DNA from 2 places in the Corynebacterium sp. CCM 9204 genome. Region 2 is predicted to be linked to the other one. Evidence: predicted binding sites of a transcription regulator. Region 2 holds the regulator's gene; the other holds the start of a gene.
The links. Region 2 encodes LexA, which represses DNA repair genes until DNA is damaged. Its sites were predicted from a motif close to CGAACANNTGTTCG; they were not measured.

Region 1: a site for LexA is predicted at 1,672-1,685, ahead of QWU43_RS01765 (SAV_6107 family HEPN domain-containing protein). Genes of this name have one in related genera too.

Annotation. Positions count from the first base shown of each region.
Region 1 is NZ_JAUERX010000001.1:393,124-400,120, reverse strand. Features, by position in the region: gene mraZ (division/cell wall cluster transcriptional repressor MraZ) at 1-85, opposite strand, end outside; gene QWU43_RS01770 (DUF3040 domain-containing protein) at 587-1,000, opposite strand; gene QWU43_RS01765 (SAV_6107 family HEPN domain-containing protein) at 1,148-1,576, opposite strand; gene QWU43_RS01760 (GNAT family N-acetyltransferase) at 1,809-2,426, shown strand; gene QWU43_RS01755 (methylenetetrahydrofolate reductase) at 2,401-3,387, opposite strand; gene QWU43_RS01750 (polyprenyl synthetase family protein) at 3,505-4,593, shown strand; gene QWU43_RS01745 (alpha-(1->6)-mannopyranosyltransferase A) at 4,607-6,145, shown strand; gene QWU43_RS01740 (Rv2175c family DNA-binding protein) at 6,114-6,479, opposite strand; gene pknB (Stk1 family PASTA domain-containing Ser/Thr kinase) at 6,589-6,997, shown strand, end outside.
Region 2 is NZ_JAUERX010000001.1:655,801-662,797, forward strand. Features, by position in the region: gene ptsP (phosphoenolpyruvate--protein phosphotransferase) at 1-206, shown strand, start outside; gene QWU43_RS02880 (1-phosphofructokinase family hexose kinase) at 317-1,288, opposite strand; gene QWU43_RS02885 (DeoR/GlpR family DNA-binding transcription regulator) at 1,285-2,064, opposite strand; gene lexA (transcriptional repressor LexA) at 2,501-3,172, opposite strand; gene QWU43_RS02895 (hypothetical protein) at 3,719-3,928, shown strand; gene nrdR (transcriptional regulator NrdR) at 4,021-4,476, shown strand; gene hrpA (ATP-dependent RNA helicase HrpA) at 4,504-6,997, opposite strand, start outside.

The DNA of each region.
Region 1 (6,997 bases), 260 kb from region 2:
CACCGGCAAGCTCCTCACGGAACTTCGCCGGAAGAGTCAGCCTTCCCTTGTCATCGAGCTTCGGGGTGTAGGTGCCGAGAAACATGTCCGGCACCGCCTTTCACTCGCGTGTCCTCAGGAGGATGAATCCATCTCCGACGGTCCAACCGGGACACGTATCCCCGGTCTTCCCGCCACTGAGCACCACAGTACCCCACTTTCCCCCACCAGCAACACCAGAGGACTCAATTCACAAACCTACAGTTCATCAATCAATGCTTTAACCTGCATTTTTTATCAAGATTTCAAGTGGGAGACACAGAAGCTCCACAATTACTACACTCCCCCAAAAGTGACCTCACACAACTCCAACCCCATCCACACCACCGGACCCAAAGCCCTCAATTACCCCATCTACCTGGTGATTTAAGAATGCAAAGAACACTCGCCCATGACAGTGGGGCAAAGTGGGGAAAAATGGTGGGGGAAAGTGGGGATGCGCGAGTACACACCTTCGGGCCCACTCCCGCGAGCAAGCAGACAGATGAGAACCCCGCCGGAAAGGTTCTCCGGCGGGGTTCTCATCTACGGTCGATAGAGCCCTGAATCACTCCTCGAAACGTTTGCGGAACCGATCCTCAATTCGGGAGCCGAAACCGGACGACGAGTCACGCGCCCCGAATCCACTGAATCGCGCCCGGGACGTCAGGTCGCCCAGATCATCATCGAAGCCGTCATCGAGACCCCCGCCACCACGCAGCATCCACACCCCCGCCCCGAACATAATCAGGAAGCCGAGCACACTCAACGCGACAAACCAGAGACTGTGGAGACTGAAGGCCACGCCCCCGATAAGCAGCAGCAACCCCACGGCACCGACCGCAATTCCCCTAATGGACACCGCAGGTGAAGCCGACCCACTCGACACAACCCCACCGAGCCCCGACCCGAACTTCGGGTCCGCCATCAGCGACTCTTCGATCTCACGGAACATCCTCTGTTCCTGCTCAGAAAGCGACATGGTGATCCTCCCGGGGCGTGGCGCCATACTTCTGTGTCTTGCTGTCATAAACGATAACGCTCAGATTATCCGGAAAGTTCCCACCCCACCTCCACCGCAACACAGTGAGGCGATACGGACACCGCCGTCCATCCACAGAGACGCCACTCAGGCCGCAGACCGCAGTATCCCCTCCCGCCGCTCCGCCACATCAATAAACTCCCCCACCTCATTCAGAAACTTATCCACCACGGCACCATCGAGAAAACCGGTCACACACATAGCCCGATTCCGAAGACCAGAATACCGGGATAGACGCGCGGCCCAACACGCACACTCAGCATCCACCAGTGACAATTGATCCCACGCACTCGACGGCAGCCGGCGCCTCCGGGAGACGGAACTATTCGCCACCAGAGCACCCGCAGTTCTCAACGCGGCCCGATACCCCTCTTCCACGGCCGCATCAAGCACACCCCTTTCCTGCTGAGAACGAGCTTCCGACAGGAGAAGAACCGCACGCCGAAGAAACTTCGTCCGGGCCCCCACATCCTGATTGAAACGCGTGGTTGCGGAAACAACGTTGGACACGATCATTCACCTTCCTTTCCATCGAAACCCAGCCACACCCATCCCGGAGACTGTTTTCTCAAACAAGGTAGAACACCCGGGGGACACACCGAACCAAATTTAGAACATATATTCGATATATTCCTCGGGGTGCAGTCAGGAATGAGTCACCGATTCCTCAACCAGGAAACCCCCAACAACTGCTCCGCGACCGGAATCACACCCCGTCCCTCCCGTCAACAGGGATACACATGGTTCCATGGAGCCTGTGAATACCGCCATCCTCCCCATGTCCCCCCTGGATTTCGTAAACCACTGCCCGGAGTTGGTGGACATCTACTGGATCGCAATGGACCTCGATGCCCAAGGCCTAGGTGGACATTCCCGACAAGGCCGAGTCCGCCAATGGCGGAGTCTCGTCCACAACCCCGGGTTCAAAGCCGTCTGTTCGGTATCCGACGGTCAGATAACCGGAATCGCATACGGAATGAACGGTGAGCCCGGAAAGAACTGGACCCGCGCGATCGCCGATGGCCTCGCCAGATCCGGAGGAGTGGATCCCCGGTGGCCTGAGATGCTCGCGGATTATTACGAGGTCAGTGAACTCCACGTACTCCCGGAGATGCAGGGACGCGGTATCGGGAGAAAACTACTCACCGCACTGCTCGAGGATGCCCCCCAGTCCTGGGCCTTGCTTTCCACCCCCGAGGTACCCCATGAAGCAAACCGCGCATTCAGCCTCTACCGGTCCCTGGGCTTCACCGACGTCATCCGCCACTTCACCTTCTTCGCGGATCCCAGACTCTTCGCCGTTCTAGCGGCCGAACTCCCCCTCCGGAACACGGAGAGAGTCATCCCGCCACGAAGCTCCCGATAACCCCGTTGCCACTCCATTCAGGCGCCATCCCAAGGTTATGCAGAACCTCCTGTGTCGCCCGAGCATTGTTCAACGTCATGAAATGAAGATCTGGCGCCCCCTCGGCGATGAGACGTTCAGCCATGCATGTGGTCCATTCGATCCCAACCTCCCTGACAGCATCTGCGTTCGCGTTCTCATCCCCGCCCGCCGCCCGAACCATCTGCTGCTCCAGTTTCTTCGGTAATTTCGCGCTGGACAATTCAATCTGTCTACGGAGTGATCGAAGAGAGGTAATCGGCATCAGCCCTGGAATGACAGGCTTCGCGCCATGCACCGGATCAGCCGCGGCAAGTCGATCCCGCAACCGGAGATAGTGGTCGCAGTCGAGGAACATCTGGGTAATCGAGTACTCGGCTCCCGCACGGAGTTTATTCAAGGTGTGCAGTGTGTCCGCTTCCTCCGAGGTCGCCCGGTAGTGGAGTTCCGGGAAGGACGCGACACCGATCTCAAAGTGTCGCGTTTCCGGAAGCGCACGAGTCATCTCGATGAGGTCGATGGCATAGGTGAGCCCTCCCGGGGTTGGCTTCCATTCGCCGGTCGGGTCACCCGGGGGGTCTCCTCGGAGCGCGAGCAGATTTGTTAGGCCGACCCCCGCATAAGTCCACAGAATATCCTCAAGCTCCTCGACGGTGTGGTTGACCAGGGTCAGATGCACAAGCGTCGGGAGTGGACGTCTCGCTAGCTGCCGGGCTATCCGACTAGTCCTGGAACGTGTCGACCCACCTGCCCCGTACGTCACGGAAACGAAAGCGGCACCGAGACTGTCAAAGGTGTCGACCGCGTGCCACATCCGCTGCTCTGCGGCATCATCGCGAGGCGGCATGAATTCGACCGAAAACGGGATACGCCCCTTGGCAGGACGGCTTATCGCTTCAGTTACCGAGGTCTGGTTGACGGCAGGTGTATGTGATGGAGACATCTCTGGGTATCTTGTTGGTGAGGCAGGAACGGTTGCCCAACGAACCTACCCCGAAATAGACCGCTCTGTTCATAATTCGGTCCACCATCCCCCCTCAACCACCCCCCGAGGACTCGCATGACCAGCACAGACAAGCCCCACGACCTGAGCATGATCCCAGCACTCGTCCAGTGCCACCTGGCCACTTTCTTCGCCACGAGAAGAGAGGTAGTTACCGGGATCGACGCACACGTCGTCGAGGCGACGGATCTGCTCGAGGACTTCGTTCTCGGGGGTGGAAAACGCATTCGTCCCCTCTTCGCTTGGGTGGGCTGGTTGGGTACGCAATCCACGTCAGAAAATCCCGACGCGGTGCTGGAAGCCGTGAGTTCCCTAGAACTGATTCAGGCCTGCGCATTGATCCATGACGACATCATCGATTCCTCCGACACTCGACGCGGCCGACCAACGGTCCACCGTATCGTCGAGGACCGGCACCGCGAGGCTGGGTGGGCGGGAGATCCAGCACATTTCGGCCTGTCAACGGCTACGCTGCTGGGGGATCTCGCACTCGCGTGGTCCGATGAGATGCTTCTGGGAGCGGACCTCCCGGTGGAAAGACTCCGTGCAGCGATGGAACCGTGGTGGGCGATGCGAACCGAGGTGATCGCCGGGCAGATGCTCGATATCACCGTGGAATCCTCTCGTGATGAACGGATCGAGGTCGCAGAAAAGATCAATCGTTACAAGTCAGCCGCTTACACCATCGAACGTCCTCTCCATCTCGGAGCAATGCTGGGCGGGGCGTCCCCTGAGCTTGTCTCCGCCTACCGCGGTTTCGGACATGACATCGGCATCGCATATCAGCTTCGGGACGATCTCCTTGGGGTGTTCGGCGATCCTGACGTGACCGGGAAGCCTGCCGGAGACGATCTCCGGGAAGGAAAACGGACAGTACTGGTGGCGGAGGCTCTGCGCCACCTCGATGCGAACGCTCCCGCCGAGGCAGAGAAATTGCGGGCTGGAATCGGCGCAGTGACCTCACCGTCCGACATCGCGGACCTGACCGATCTGATTCGTATGACCGGCGCTGAGCAGAAGGTCGAGCACCGCATCCAAGAACTGACGGCGTCGGGGCTCTCAAAGTTGGACGCGGTCGAGCTCACACCGTCCGTCCGGTCGATGCTGGACGATCTCACGGTCCGTGCCACCACCCGGCGAATGTGACACCGTGAACACCATCCTCCGCTTCCGCCTACTCGACGGACTGTCCACCCGTCACCCGGACGCCCGCCGAGTGGGGGCCGTGGCCGCCATCATCATCACACTCGCCTCATTCGGCGGCGGTGCGATCCGCTACCGTGGCGGTGTTCTCGACGCATTGGGCCTGTCCTTCCTCTCCTATGGACACGGTGCCGCGGTATCCACCGTGGCGATGTGGCTGGGGCTCGGATTGATGAGTCTGGCATGGGTTCTTTTGGGACGTGGCGTACTAAGGGGCATGGTGGACTGCCGTGGCGTGGTCCGTTCACTTACTTGGTGGACTCTGCCATTCCTGTTCGCCGCTCCGATTCTCTCCCGCGACGTCTACTCGTATCTCATGCAGGGGGCGATGGTCCGCGACGGATTCGATCCTTACTCCCAGGGGGCGGCCGTCAACCCAGGCCCCATGCTCCTTGAGGTCTCCCACGACTGGCGGAACACCACCACACCGTACGGTCCTCTACACCTCTGGTTGGGAAACGGGGTGACCACCCTCGCGGGAGACAACGTCACGCTCGGAGTACTGCTCTACAAGATCATCACCATGGCCGGTTTCTGTGCAATCGTCTGGAGCATTCCCCGGATAGCGGCGAAAATCGGTGGCGACGGAGCGACGGCACTTTGGCTCGGCGTCGCAAACCCGGTCACGGTGCTCCATCTCATCGGAGGCATGCACAATGAGTCCGTCATGGTCGGCCTGGTTTCCCTGGGGCTGCTGCTCGCCCTCGACCGACACTTCACATCTGCTCTGGTATTGATCGCGGTTTCCGTGTCGTTCAAGGCCACCGCGGTCATTGCTCTTCCATTCCTCGTCTGGATGATGCAGCGACATCTGATCCGCCGGAGTCCAATGTTCGGAAGTCTGTTTTCTTTCCTGGCCGCAGGGTTGTGGGCCGTTGTGACGACCCTTGTTGTGGTGACCGGATGCACCGTTCTCTCCGGTGCAGGCTGGGGATGGATCGCGCAATTATCCGGAAATTCCAAGGTGATCAATCCACTCGCTCTCCCGTCCTTGTCTGCGGGAGTGCTGACCCCTGTACTCGGGGTGCTGGGAAACGACGTCAGCTACAACACGGTCCTAGCGGTTCTGCGGCAGGTCGGGATGCTCGGCATGCTCGGTGGTCTTGTCACGGCATGGTGGGTGTTCCGAGATGGTGACCGGAGGAACATCATGGGAATCGCGGCAGCCTACACAGCAGTGGTAACGCTCAATGCCGTTACCCTTCCCTGGTATTACGTCAGCCTGCTCGTGTTGCTGGGTACTTTCACCCCGTCTCGGCGCATCGTCGGGGCAACGCTCTGGTGTTCGGTGGTCGTGGCGATGTCGTTCACCGGCGGCGGCAACCACCAGATGTACAACCTCATGTGGATGGGCGCGCTGGCGGTGATCGCGTGGTACCTCACCAGGTGGTTGCTCACAGACACGGACGTGCCCCGAATATCAACAGAACCGGAAACCGGGTCCGGGGCTGAGCCGACCTCTGTCAGAGCCCCGCAGCCTGAGCGCGGCGCATGACCTCTCGGGCGAGGTGCCCGTGCAAACCGTCCACCGGACGACCTGGAAGGGAGTCATCGGCGGTGAACAGCCAATCGAAAATCTCACGGTCGTCGTAACCACCGTCCGTCAACAGGGCGATAACACCGGGAACAAAGCGGTTGACCCGGCCGTCCGCGCCGAAGAAGACGGCGGGCAGCATCCTCGTTCCGTCCACGGTGACGGCGATGAGCTTGTGCTCACCGAGAAGATCAAAAACATGGGTGACAACGACCCCCATCTTCTCGGCAGCTTCGGGGATACTCAGCAATGGTTCATCGGCGGGCAGGACTTCACGGGCTTCTGGGAAACTCACACCAATCAATGTAGCGCGTCGTAACGTTCTACCCTACTCAGCCGCCATACGACGCGTTCTGACCATCAGTCGGCTGGAACACTCGGCCTCCTTCGACCATACTGGGTCCATGACACACCTGGACGTCGGAGAAGTTCTGGAGAACCGGTACCGGATCGACACGCCGATAGCCCGCGGTGGGATGTCCACTGTCTACCGCTGCGTGGATCTTCGACTCGGACGAAGCGTCGCGGCCAAGGTGATGGATGACCGTTACGCAGGGGATCCTGTCTTCCGCAACCGTTTCCGCAGGGAGGCCCGCTCCATGGCCCAGTTGTCGGATCCGTGTCTCGTCAATGTGTACGACACGAGCGCGGACGGCGGGCATGTATTTCTCATCATGGAGCTCATTACCGGGGGGACGCTCCGTGAACTCCTGGCCGAGCGGGGGCCGATGCCACCACACGCTGCGGCAGCGGTCATGCGGAGCGCCCTGACGGGACTGTCGATCGCCCATAAGGCGGGGATGGTGCACAGGG
Region 2 (6,997 bases):
CGGACCCCATGCTCGCCTGCGTCCTGACGGGCCTCGGTGTCAACTCTTTGTCCGCTGCGTCGACTGCTCTTGCAGGTGTCGGTGCGCAACTCGCTGAGGTTGATTTGGCGACGTGTGTCCGTGCCGCTGAGGCTGCACTTGCTGCGGAGGGGGCAACTGCCGCGCGTGAGGCTGTACGAGACATCATTCCTGCACCAGAGGTGTAGGCGCGGATTCTTTTCACTGAGAAGGGTCATCCCACTACCTTTCCGGTAGTGGGATGACCCTTCTTGCGCTTTCCTGGGGAGACAGAATGAATGGCAACAGGTGGGGGGACTTAGATGTCCAGTGGAGTGCAGGTGACGTCTCTGGTTCGGACGATATCTGGTGTTGGGAGACCACAATCCGGGTCTGTACCAACTGCCACAGCGTAGGCTAATCCGACGGAGAGGCATTGATCAGGCTCTGCACCAGTGGTTTCCGCCATGAGATAACCGGCGACTAACTTCTCGCGGAAGTGGGAGCACTGCCTGGCTACCGCTGTTGGCACGCTTGCGAGCCAACCTGAAGTGGAACTCACCGAAACCGCCCTGTCTGGAGGGAAACTGATCAGTACCTCGGAGACCCCGGAATCAAGCAAGGGTTTGACTGCGTCGATGACATGTGAAATCTCCCCGCTCTGGAGTAGCGAGGTGATATCGGTTGATGTTGGTCCGGGAAGTAGATTCGAGATGTCTTCAGGATTGAGTGAGAGTAGGGTGGGCGTTATCGCGGATAGTTGCCGGATGATTGCGCGAAGTGGATTTCCGGAGGTAGCGACAGAGGTCCGGACGCCGGGATGATACAGGGAGAGCGCGCGGATAACGTCTACGTACCATCCGTTCGGCGCGACATCTGGAAGCGGACCAGCCAGCACAACCCAGTCCGCCTTTTCGGCACGGCTAACTGTGAGGTCTCGGAGGCCCGCGAGTTGAATTGCGTCTAAGGGCATTGCCGGATCGAGGAACTGCGTGCTTTGGCCACTGGAATCCCTCACTGTGAATCTCGTCTGGATAGGCCCCGCGACTGGAACAAAGTCATGCGGTAGCCCGAGTAAACTGATCATCCGAAGATAGTGGCTGATCTCGGGAGCGGGAAAAATAGCGTGGACGGGTGAACCGGCGAGGTACGCGGTATGTGCAATGGTCACCCCTGAGCCGCCGGGATAGGTGTCCACCCTCTGAAGGCTCAGCAGATCTCCACCCGTGATGGGGCTGTCGACGCTACCCGAGCGTTCGAGTACAGGGGTTGGGGTAACCGTCAAGATCATTCCGCGATCACGACCTCTATGTTCCGGTCGCGGAGGGCATCGACGAAGGAACGAGGGGCGGCTGAATCCGTGATCACGACATCGATGTCATCTGTGCTGGCGAAGCTGACCATGTAGTCGCAGCCCATTTTTGTAGCATCGCAGAGAACGACAACCTTTCGGGCGTTGATGATCATTGACCGCTTGACCGCTGCTTCTTGACTATCCGCCGTGGACAGGCCGTGATCCAGGGTGAGGGCGTTTGTCCCGATGAATGCTACGTCTGCTCTCATGAGTGCGAGGGTCCGTAGCGCGGTGTCTCCGACCACCGCCTGAGTGATTGAGCGAACGGAACCGCCGAGTAACTGGACCTCGTCGAGCCCCGCCGAGGCCATTTTCAACGCAATGGGCAAGCAGTTTGTGACGATCGACCAGCGCGGTGCCATGGGATGCCCGGAAATGAGATCGGCGAGAGCTGCCAGCGTCGTACCTGCGTCGAGGAACATTCCCCCCTGGGGTTCAGGAAGGTAGTCGAGTGCGGCTCGGGCGATAGCGGATTTCGCCGAGGAAGCACTCTTCGCTCGAACATCGACGGCCAGTTCGGCCGTCTGAAAATTCTGACTTGCGACCGCACCGCCGTGCACCCTGTGAACGGTTCCCTCATTATCGAGTACGGCAAGATCACGGCGAATGGTTTCTGCGGTCACGTCGAAGCGGTCCGCGAGTTCCGTGACATTGACACGACCTTCTACCGCGGTCAGCGAAGCGATCTGCCTACGGCGTTCTTCTGCGTACATGGATCCTCCTTGGTGCACGGCAGAAACCAGTCGCGATCGGGAGATAGTCCGGTTTCAGAAACATCAGATGAGTGAATATGCATCTGGTTGTTGGATTTCCCGGATACGACGCTGAGGGTGATGGTCTGCTGCCGGTGTTTCGGCCTGCTTGTTTACCTAACTGCCCCAGTGTCCCATAAAACCGAAACAACCGGACGGAAAGGGGCGCTATCGGGAGATCAAAACCACAAATCCACAGGCTTCGAAGGTGTCATCGTGACGAGAGGGCGACCTGAATGCTCAAGGTAGTTGCATTTCACGGCATATTTATGGGATTTAAGCGTCAATCCTGTGAACGCAGGCTACTGATCGGAGAAACAGACACTAACCCCCCGATCGTGTGTAGCGGTCGGGAGAGGGGGAGCATCGAATGCAGCGTCTTACAGTGCTCTACGGGTCAGAGCTTGCGGATAACGGAGACCACTTTACCCATGATCTCCGCGTCGTCACCGTTGATCGGAGAAAAGGCGTCGTTTCGGGGGAGTAGCCAGACTCCGGAAGCGTCGCGGTGGAACTCCTTGACAGTTGCCTCCCCGTCAATCATTGCTGCGACGATCTCGCCTTGTTCCGCCACGGGTTGCCTGCGAATAATCACCCAGTCCCCATCAAGAATCGCCGCGTCACGCATGGACTCACCCACTACTTCAAGCATGAAGAGCTCGCCTCCACCCACGAATTCGGTGGGGAGCGGGTAGTACTCCTGGATATTCTGTTCCGCGAGGATCGGGCTGCCTGCGGCGATAGCCCCCAGTGCCGGAATCATACTCGTTTGCGCCTGTTCGCCGTTGTCCGGATGCCCGATCTTCTTCCGCCGTTGCTTCGTCGGGCCAGGCATGTGACGCACGTCGACGGCGCGTGGTTTGTTGGGGTCGCGCCGGAGAAAGCCCTTCTTCTCCAGTTCTTTCAACTGATAGGCCACCGATGACGTGGACTGCAGCCCAGCCGCGTCACCGATCTCCCTGATGCTCGGTGGATATCCCCGGAGCACCACAGCATCCCGGATGACTTCGAGGATCCGGCGCTGACGGGGGGAGAGCTGGGACGGATCTGGTTTGTTGACTGTGGGCATCGGGACTCCTGGTCTGTTCTGTCGGGATGGATTTTCCGCACCGTGGTGGCTGGGCAGACCATCGGGTGTGGGATCTTTGGGCTTCGACCTCTGGAAGATCCCCGAGATCACCCGTGTTGCACCAGCCGGAAAGGCGGGTCATTTCCGGGGCTCTGGGAATGGTTGAACTGTTCGGTATCGCAGCGTGGATGCTGCACCCCACACTACATAATTTCGAACGATTGTAACACGGGTGTTCGAAAATCATCTTCAAGCTCTGGACAACGTTACGGCGAGATGTTATAAATCGAACATAGGGTCGACATAGAACATGTGGGCGACGTCGGTGTTCGATTGCTCCAATGTCGAAAATCAGTTGTTTTCAGTGCTGGAGGTTTAAAAATGAAGGTGAAGAACGGCATGATTCATGCAGGTAAATATGCTTTTCCGTCGCACAGTACTTCTGCTGCTCCCGTCTCGGTCTGGAGTGGGGGTTGTCGTTCGTTGGGGTCCTCGTCTGGCTACAGTGTTCGAAAAAATCGATCTGATTTTAGAACATCCTGGCCAATGGGAGAGTTGCATGACGAGGGGGTGGAACCAGGCAGCGGCTGGGCCGTGGGGCGTGATGTTGAGCGGGGTGCCGCTCTTCGCACTTACGCTGCTGGAGCACTCGTCGGTGGTGCGTTGTTTTTCGGTCTGCTCATCGCGGTGCCTGATGGCGGTGAGCCATCGGTCCAAGTGCCGCACTCGACGACAACCGTCATTTCGGGGCGTTGAGGTTCGATGGCGGATCGCCGGTCATCGGTGCGGGCATTAGACTGGAGAACGCCGGTCTGGTCCGGAGCCCCGAGTTTGATGAGGATGACACTGTGCACTGCCCCTTCTGCCACCAGTCCACTTCCCGAGTGATCGACTCGCGCACAATTGATGGAGGATCTGCAGTGAGGCGCCGACGGGAATGTAGTAACTGTCATGGGCGCTTCACCACCGTCGAAAAGGCCGTTTTGATGGTTGTAAAACGGAATGGAGTGTCTGAGCCGTTTAGCCGGGAGAAAGTCATCACAGGTGTTCGCCGCGCATGTCAGGGACGGGACGTTTCGGATGACGCGTTAAAACGTCTCGCCCAACAGGTTGAGGAGACAGTTCGTCAGCACGGCAGCTCACAGGTTCCTGCGAACACCATTGGACTGGCTATCCTCAAACCGTTGCGGGAACTGGATGAGGTTGCTTATCTTCGGTTTGCATCGGTCTACAAGTCGTTCGAGTCTGCCGGAGATTTCGAATCAGAGATCAGGTTGATGCGCCGCCGATCACGAGAACATTGACATCGACCGGGGCGATGGGACGTTTCATCACCGTAGTGCATCAACCGCTTTCTGGATACGTCGGAAACTGATCGGGTGCGGAGTGCCCAGGCGCTGTGCGAACAAGCTCACCCGGAGTTCCTGGATCATCCACCGGACTTCTTTCGCCTCAGATGCTCTGGCTCGGCCTGGGGGGAGCTTCTTCAATTTCGCTTCGAGATAATCGACTGCCGACTCCACGGTATCCTGATTATCCGCATCCCGATCGGGGTCGTGTCCCATGGCGTCGAGTCGGATCGCCATTGCCTGAAGATAACGCGGTAGGTGCCGCAAATGACGGATGCCATGTATGGAAACCGCATTCTGAGGGAGCAGGAAGTCGAGCTGAGCACGCATGTCATCTATTGCGTCACCGGACCATTCGGACAATTCATCCTTGACCCGGTGATAATCAACTAGACCAGGTGCCAGACTTGTAACAATCTCACGGACCGTACGCGGTATCTCGGGTGCAATCCGGGCGACGAGATCTCGGAACGCTGAGGGGGTACGGACTGGGCCCCCCGCGGCAATCAGAGTGTCCCTGATTGCCGCGATTCGGGCGTCGTTGATGAGTCCGTCGGCGCCTCCATGAGGATAGTTCTCCACCGCGACTCTTTGTCTGAGGGGTAGTCCCTTGAGCATCTGTTTTGTCGGGACCCGGATCTCTCGCATTAGCAAAGTGAGGGTGGCGGTGAGCATGGAGGAATCCGCTGCTTGTCTCGTCGGCATCACACGCACCGCAACCCCGTCGGGGACCGCGACGAGTGCCGGGTATGCGGTCACCTCCTGGCCGTCGACTCTGGTCTGGATCTCCGATGCGACTTCTCCGATGCTGACTTCGTCCCAGCTCTTGGAGATAGCACGCTGGATGTCCTCACTGACTCGGTTGACGGACGCGGTGATCTGTTCAGCGTTACGATGCTTGAGGGATTTGAGATCCCGATCTCTATCGATGACGTCTCCGCGTTTGTCGACAGCAGCGTAACTGATACGAAGATGTTCTGGGAGTTTCTGGGGACGGAAATCGGTGTCATTGATACCGGTTCCTCCGAGTTGTCTGAGAGCATTCGCGAGTTGCGTGTAGAGACTCCCTTTGTACGGCTCGAGAAGAGGTATCGCGCGTTCGGCGAAATCCGGGGCAGGTACAACCGTCCGGCGCAGTGCTTTCGGGAGCGTTCTGATGAGTTCGGTCACGAGCTCGCGTCGGACACCGGGAACAAGCCAATCGAAGCCGTCATCGGAGACGCCGGCGAGTAGCGGTACCGGAATACGGACGGTGACACCGTCATCCGAGGCGCCGGGTTCGAAATGGTAGGTGAGGGCGTAGTTGATATTCCCCTGCCTCCAGAAATCCGGGAATGCTTCTTCACTGACATCGTGAGCTTCTTCGTTGATGAGAGCATCGGGGTCGAAATCGAGGAAATCAGGGGTGTCCCGCTGCTTCTTCTTCCACCATGAGTCAAAGGTTCTCCCAGTGGTCACGGTGTCCGGGATACGTGCATCATAGAAGCCGAAGAGCGTGTCTTCGTCGACTACGATGTCGCGGCGCCTCGCTTTATCCTCGAGTTCCGCTGCGTCGTCGAGCATCGCACGATTGTCGTGGAAGAACCGGTGGTGCGTCGTCCAATCGCCTTCGATGAGTGCATGCCGGACGAACATGTCTCTCGCTGCACCCGGATCAACCCGGTGATAGGTAACTGTACGGTCGGCGATGATCGTCACGCCGTAGAGAGTTGATTTCTGGTGCACCATCGCTGCGGTCCGCTTCGCTGACCAAAAGGGCTCGGAATACGAGTGCCTGAGCAGATGCGGTGCTGTGCGTTCCACCATCTCGGGTTCGATGCGGGCAGCGTCGCGGGCCCACAACCTTGAGGTCTCGACCAGTTCTGCTGCCATGACGAACTGAGGTGGTTTCTTTGCCAGAGCAGACCCTGGGAAGATCATGAATTTGGTACCTCGTGCCCCCTGGAACTCGCGGGAATCACCGATCCGCATCCCGATGTGGGAGAGGAGACCTGAAAGAAGTGCGGTGTGGATGGATTCGGTATCCGTCTTCGTGGCGACATCCGTGTTTGCGATCCACCCGAATTGTGTTGAGATAGTCCGGAGTTGGCGGACCAGATCAAACCATTCCCGGATGCGGACATAGTGGAGGAACTCGCTCTTCATCCGTTTACGGAAGGCGTTCCCCGTCAATTCGTTGCGGGTTTCATGGAGATAGTCCCACAGTTTGAGATAACCGAGAAAATCTGATCCGGTATCCTTGAATCTTGCGTGTGCCTGATCAGCCTGAGCCTGGTGATCGAGTGGACGTTCCCGGACATCCTGGATGGTCATGGCTGCGACGATGACGAGGACGTTGTGGAGACATCCGAGCCGTTCTGCCTCGACGAGCATACGGGCCATTCTTGGATCGACGGGGATACGTGCGAGCTGCCGACCCACCGGAGTGAGTTGCGGAGCACCGTTGTCCTCGCCATCGGCGAGTGCGCCAAGTTCG